Regions from separate parts of the Pseudomonas sp. LBUM1659 genome, predicted to be linked through region 3. Evidence: predicted binding sites of a transcription regulator. Region 3 holds the regulator's gene; each other region holds the start of a gene.
The links. Region 3 encodes FliA, which starts transcription of late flagellar genes. Its sites were predicted from a motif close to CTAAAGTTTNNNNNNNNNNNGCCGNTAA; they were not measured.
Positions count from the first base shown of each region.

Region 1 (2,269 bases), 2.4 Mb from region 3:
ACAACAGTCACTCGCCAAAAAAGGAACGTATTTGCAAAACAGAGCACTATCGACCGCGAACCGCTTGTTCCAGCTCAGCGAAGCTAGGACGGTGCGCCGGGTACAGAACCTTGCGACCGAATTCCACGGCCAACGATGGCGGCATACCGGACGCCGACGCCACCAGCGAAGCCTTGATGGCTTCGTAGACGTTCAGCTCTTCCTTGGCATCGTGGGCCAGGGCATGGGCCAGCGGGCCAAAGAATCCGTACGCGGCGAGAATACCGAAGAAGGTACCTACCAGCGCCGCACCGACGTGCACGCCAATCATTTTCTGATCGCTATCACCCAGGGAGGCCATGGTCACCACGATACCCAGTACCGCCGCGACGATACCGAAACCCGGCATGGCGTCAGCGATGCCGTTCACCGCGTGGGAAGGGTGATCCAGATCTTCCTTGAGGCTGGTCAGTTCCATGTCGAACAGGCCTTCGAGCTCATGGGGTGCCATGTTGCCGGAGGACATGATGCGCAGGTAATCGCAGATGTACGCGGTCATGCGTTCATCTTTGAGCACCGCCGGGTACTTGGCGAAGATCGGGCTCGCCGCGGCATCCTCGATGTCGCCTTCGATGGCCATCATGCCTTCGCGGCGGCTTTTGTTGAGGATCTCGTAAATCAGCCCCAGCACTTCAAGGTAAAAGGTGTGGTTGAAACGCGAACTGAACATCCCCAAGGCTTTCTTCAGAACGTGCTTGACCATATGGCCAGGGTTGGCCTGCAGGAATGCGCCCAGGGCCGCACCGCCGATAATCATCACCTCGAAAGGCTGAATAAGGGCGGCAATCTTGCCGTGGGAGAGCACGTATCCGCCAAGCACGCTTGCGAATACGACGATGATGCCGAGAATTTTAGCCATAGGTAGGAAAACACTTACTGAGTCGGGTTCAAGGTCATATTCGGAAGTTGAAAAATCTCTTCTTCTCCTTATCGGCAAAACTGCGCCAGACTATAGCCCGTTCAAGCGAAAAGCTAATTTAGCCTACTCCGGGCATAGGTAAGGCAGACGATGATTGCGTCCAACCATGGCTAACCAAACGAACATTCCAACTCAAAAACCGACCACGCTTGCAGGCTGGATCAAACTTCTCGATGGCGTGCGCCTGCCGGTTCCGCAAGTCAGCCATGACCGTGTCTGCAAGGCCATCGCCGATAACCGCAGCTCGCTTCGCGATATCGCAGAGCTCATGCAAGACAGCCCGGCCCTGGCCTTGAGCGTCATTCGTGAAGCCAATCGCCATACCCATGGCAGCATGACCGAGCCTGCGGAAAACCTTGAAGTGGCGATCAATCGCCTCGGTTTGAAACGCACTGAAGAACTGCTCGCCCGCCTGCCCGTAGAGCCCGTGTCACAGATCCCGATTGCCTTGCGCCAATTGCAGTTGATCAGCCAGCACGCGACGCAACAGGCCAATGGTTTTTTTGCCAGTCGCCTGGCGCGGCTGTGGCAGGACATTCACTGGGGCAGCCTGCTGTTTCTCTCGCCACTCTGGCCCATGGCGCTGACCTATCCGCAATTGCTTGAAGAGTGGGAGCTGCGGGTCATCCATAAAGGCGAGTCGGCACGCAACGTCGAAAAGCAGTTGTTCGGTGCGCGCCTGCTGGATATTTGCCAAACCCTGGTAAGCCTCTGGCGCCTGCCGATTTGGGTGAATCAGGGTTATCGCCTGCTGCTGACCGAGCAGCGCGAGCTGGTCAAAGTCTTGCGCATCGCCCGCGACAGCGATCATCCCTTGCGCCAGCAAAACCGCCTCGATGACGATCCGACCCTGCGTCGCTGGCTCAATCAGCCGGCCAATACCGTGCTGCTGGCCAACGGCCTGGCGCTGTCGGCGCAACAGGCGTGGGACAGTCCTCACAGCGCGCGCTGGCAATACCTGACCAGCCTTTATCTGCAAATGCCCATGGCCGAGGTGCAGCAGCAATTGCACCAACAGGCCGCCAACAGCGCCCGGCTGCATGTCCTGCCGGATTTGTGGCACCCCGCTGTTTCGCTGCTCTGGCCGTGGGGCATGAACCGTATCCACGCTGGGCTGCTGCCGGCACCGGCGCCGACCACCGAAGACCTGGCGAAGTGGCGCAGCCAATGCGCCGAGTTGCTGGTGGAGCCAAGCCCCTTCACCAACGCCATGCACTTGACCACCTCCGCCCGGGACGCTCTGGTCGCGTGCGGCATGCGCCGAGTGATGATTTTGATGGCTGACCGCACGCACGCCAATCTGCGGGTGCA
Region 1 is NZ_CP166797.1:582,584-584,852, reverse strand. Features, by position in the region: gene motA (flagellar motor stator protein MotA) at 47-898, opposite strand; gene ACA048_RS02615 (HDOD domain-containing protein) at 1,065-2,269, shown strand, end outside.
Region 1: the regulator FliA is predicted to act here: its motif matches at 967-994, upstream of motA (flagellar motor stator protein MotA).

Region 2 (2,269 bases), 3.0 Mb from region 3:
AGTTCGAGGTGAACTGCTCCTGGCTTTTCTTCCTCTGCCAAGCGAATGGCTTCACGAATTCGAGAAGGGATGTTGTCTGCTGACGCTAATTGATGGGTGTATTTCGTTAGCGGGGCCATCATCCCCACGATGTCCAAAATCTGAAAACGGCCTTGCTTGGATTTTTTGATTGGCTTCTGACCAGTGATCATCAACATTGGCATGCCACCGAGGTAGGCATATGCCCCCGCCGTAACCAAGTTAGTGGCACCCGGGCCAAGCGTAGATAAGCTGACTCCCGTCTTTCCAGTTAGCCGACCATAAGTGGCAGCCATGAAACCGGCCGATTGTTCATGTCGTGTAAGAACAAGTTTTATTTGCTTGGATCGCCTCAGAGACTCAAGCAAATCAAGATTTTCTTCACCTGGAATTCCAAATACGTATTCAACACCTTCGTTTTCCAGACATTGCACGACAACATCAGCGGCTTTGGCCATCACGTCACCTTTTAACTTTAATTTGCGCAAACGCGCATTAACACGAAGTAACAGCGAACAACACGCAGAACATAAATCTCAGCGGGTTATATCTTGAATCTACGCACTAGCGCGTCCATCTCATGGGACAACTGGACCAGGGCCTGCGAATCATTTCGAGCATCGCCGGCCAATTGAGCAACCAATTGAGCGTCCCCATGGACACGACTGATGTGCCGATTGATATCTTCGGCAACCTGATGCTGTTCCTCTGCTGCAGTGGCTATCTGAATGTTCATGTCGCGGATCACATCCACCGACTCGCGGATCTGGCCGAACCTGCCCCGGGCAAGCCCAATTCGATTGACCGACTCCTGGGACACTTTCAAACTTTCAAGCATTTGGGAGGCCACATCGCTAGTGCGTCGCGCCAGATTACCAAGCAGGCCATCAATTTCCTCTGTGGAGTCTGCAGTTCGCCGGGCCAGTGCCCTGACCTCATCAGCCACCACAGCAAATCCACGCCCCTGATCACCCGCGCGAGCTGCCTCAATCGCCGCATTTAGTGCAAGCAGATTGGTTTGTTCGGCAATGGAGCGGATGGTACTCAGGATGGACTGAATATCATTGCTGTCTCGCTCCAATTGCTGCATAGACTGTGCGGAATGCTCAATCCCTTGACTCAACTGATCAACGCTACTAACTGCGGCGTCAATCTCCTGCTGTCCTTCGCGGGCTTGTTGTCGACCATTGTCGGCCGACTCCGCTGCCTGGCTGCATGAGCGGGCCACTTCATTAGCTGTCGCCACCATTTCATGGAAGGCGGTTGATACCATGTCAATGGCCTCTCTCTGACGGCCAGCGGCGTCAGCCATTTCACCGGAAACTTTAGTGGAGCTGTTTGAGTTGGCCAAAATACCTTCAGCCGCTTGACTGATGCGGTGAATTAAATTGCGGATCGCCCCCAGAAATTGATTGAACCAACCGGATAACTGGGACGTTTCATCGTTACCGCGTATTCCTAGACTGCGAGTCAAGTCACCTTCACCTTGGGCGATGTCTTCAAGACCTTTGGTCACGTCTAAAATGGGACGAACAATCATCCTGGAAAAAATATAGCCAGCCAGCGCAAACACCATTGCCATTACGCCGGCAATGACGCCGACAAGCCATGTTAAGCGAGTAGTCGAAGCCATGACCTCGTCACGCTTGACCAGCCCTACAAAGCTCCAGCCAAGTTTTTCGGACGGCCAGACGTTCGCCATGTACCGCTCGCCGCCGAGCTCAACCTCTATCAGCCCTTTACCCGCTGCTGCTAGCTGCTGATATCCCCCACCAAGGTCGCTCAGCTTTTTGAAATTGTGTTCGGGACTCTGTGGGTCCACCAAAACAACACCATTGCGCTCAAGCAACATCAAATAGCCACTTTCGCCAAGTTTGATTTGTTTCACGATTTCAGTGAGTTGCTTGAGCGAGACATCTATATTGACGACACCACCCTGCTGTCCGAGACGGTTTGCCATCGTACGAACTGTGCTTACAAGCACAGCATCATCGCCCGCCCAGTAGTAAGCGTCGGTACGCATCGTCTTCCCAGGATTTTCCTGTGCAAGTTTGAACCAGGGTCGTTGGCGAGGATCGTAGTTGGCCATCTTCGGATCGCCGGGCCAGAACACATAACCACCCTCGGTCGTGCCCACCGCGATATAGGCGTACGAAGGATGGCTGGCAGCCAAACTCGAAAAATATTCAGTCAGCTGTTTATCCAAAGCGCCAAGCTCGATAGAGGGTGCATCGGCAGACATGTACTGTTT
Region 2 is NZ_CP166797.1:1,131,835-1,134,103, reverse strand. Features, by position in the region: gene ACA048_RS04985 (acetolactate synthase large subunit) at 1-476, opposite strand, end outside; gene ACA048_RS04980 (methyl-accepting chemotaxis protein) at 563-1,291, opposite strand; partial or broken gene ACA048_RS04975 (cache domain-containing sensor histidine kinase) at 1,421-2,269, opposite strand, start outside.
Region 2: the regulator FliA is predicted to act here: its motif matches at 1,320-1,347, upstream of ACA048_RS04980 (methyl-accepting chemotaxis protein).

Region 3 (2,269 bases):
TAACATGGGCAGCATGCATCCCGTACAGGTGATCGCGGTGACCGGCGGCAAAGGTGGCGTCGGCAAGACTAACGTGTCAGTGAATTTGTCACTGGCCCTGGCCGAGCTCGGCCGTCGCGTCATGTTGTTGGACGCTGACCTGGGCCTGGCGAATGTCGACGTCCTGCTGGGACTGACACCCAAACGGACCCTGGCTGACGTGATCGAAGGCCGCTGTGAGCTGCGCGACGTTCTGTTGCAGGGCCCAGGCGGTATTCGAATCGTTCCGGCGGCCTCCGGCACACAGAGCATGGTTCACCTGAGTCCGGCTCAACACGCCGGCCTGATCCAGGCCTTCAGCGACATCGGCGACAACCTCGACGTCCTGGTGATCGACACCGCCGCGGGTATAGGTGACTCGGTAGTCAGTTTCGTTCGTGCAGCGCAAGAAGTCTTGCTGGTGGTCTGCGACGAACCGACTTCGATTACCGACGCCTACGCGCTGATCAAACTGCTTAACCGCGATTACGGCATGAACCGCTTCCGCGTCCTGGCCAACATGGCCCAGAGCCCGCAAGAAGGTCGCAACCTGTTCGCCAAGTTGACCAAGGTCACCGATCGCTTCCTCGACGTCGCCCTGCAGTACGTCGGCGCGGTGCCTTACGACGAAAGCGTGCGAAAGGCCGTGCAGAAGCAACGCGCCGTTTATGAAGCCTTCCCGCGTTCCAAGTGCGCCCTGGCGTTCAAGGCCATCGCGCAGAAAGTCGATACCTGGCCATTGCCTGCCAACCCGCGTGGGCACCTGGAGTTTTTTGTCGAGCGGCTCGTGCAGCAGACCGCGGGACCCGTCCTATGACAGCCAGTGGCTATAACCTCTACAAGATGTCGGCACGTGACGCGCAGTACGAGCTGATCGAGCGTTACGCGCCACTGGTCAAACGCATTGCTTACCACTTGCTGGCCCGTCTGCCAGCCAGTGTCCAGGTTGAAGACCTGATCCAGGCCGGGATGATCGGCCTGCTTGAAGTGTCGACCAAATACGACGCCAGCAAAGGCGCGAGTTTCGAGACGTACGCGGGCATACGAATCCGCGGCGCCATGCTCGATGAAGTGCGCAAGGGGGACTGGGCACCACGTTCGGTCCACCGAAATACCCGCATGGTCAGTGACGCAATTCGCTCTATTGAAGCTAAAACCGGCCGTGACGCTAAAGATCACGAGGTTGCGGCCGAACTCCAATTGAGTCTCGACGATTATTACGGGATTTTGAACGACACCCTGGGCAGCCGCTTATTCAGTTTCGACGATCTGTTGCAGGACGGCGAACACGAAGGGCTGCACGAGGATGGCGCGAGTGCTCATCTCGAGCCGTCACGCGATCTGGAAGATGAACGCTTCCAGGCAGCGCTGGCGGACGCGATTGCCAATTTGCCGGAGCGTGAGCGACTGGTGTTGGCGCTGTACTACGACGAAGAGTTGAATCTCAAGGAAATCGGTGAGGTCCTGGGGGTCAGCGAATCGCGGGTCAGCCAGTTACACAGCCAGTGCGCGGCCCGTTTGCGGGGGCGTTTGGGGGAGTGGCGAGCGCGCTGAAGGCAGTGTGGGGACACTGCGAACGAGGCTGGTGTGGTTTTGAACGGCACCGGTCGCGATCTGTTGTGCTCCAGACAGTCATCGAATGCATTGCCGGATTGATTGAAATGGCGCGTCCAGGTGCTGGGCGCGTTTAAGTCTGCTTGGAGGTCGAATTGGACAAGAACATGAAAATCCTCATCGTTGATGACTTCTCAACGATGCGGCGGATCATAAAAAACCTGTTGCGTGACCTTGGGTTCACCAACACGGTTGAGGCCGACGATGGCACTACTGCCATTCCGGTTCTCAACAGCGGAAGCATCGACTTTCTGGTAACGGACTGGAACATGCCTGGCATGACCGGTATCGATCTGCTGCGCCATGTGCGTGCCGATGAAAAACTCAAGCACCTGCCGGTGTTGATGGTGACCGCTGAAGCCAAGCGCGAGCAGATCATCGAAGCGGCCCAGGCCGGTGTAAACGGCTATGTGGTCAAACCCTTCACGGCCCAGGCGTTGAAAGACAAAATCGAGAAGATTTTCGAACGCATCGGTTGAACTGCGCCACGGGGGAGCTATGGAGCATAAAGAATCATCCCAGGGCGATTTCGAATCGACCCTGAAAAAACACGCCGTCGAACTGGTCGCGAGCCTTGAAAAGGGCAGGTTCGGCGATGCTGTGCAATTGATCCATGAGCTCAATCAGACCCGTGACC
Region 3 is NZ_CP166797.1:4,641,400-4,643,668, reverse strand. Features, by position in the region: gene fleN (flagellar synthesis regulator FleN) at 5-835, shown strand; gene fliA (RNA polymerase sigma factor FliA) at 832-1,572, shown strand; gene ACA048_RS21010 (chemotaxis response regulator CheY) at 1,740-2,111, shown strand; gene ACA048_RS21005 (protein phosphatase CheZ) at 2,131-2,269, shown strand, end outside.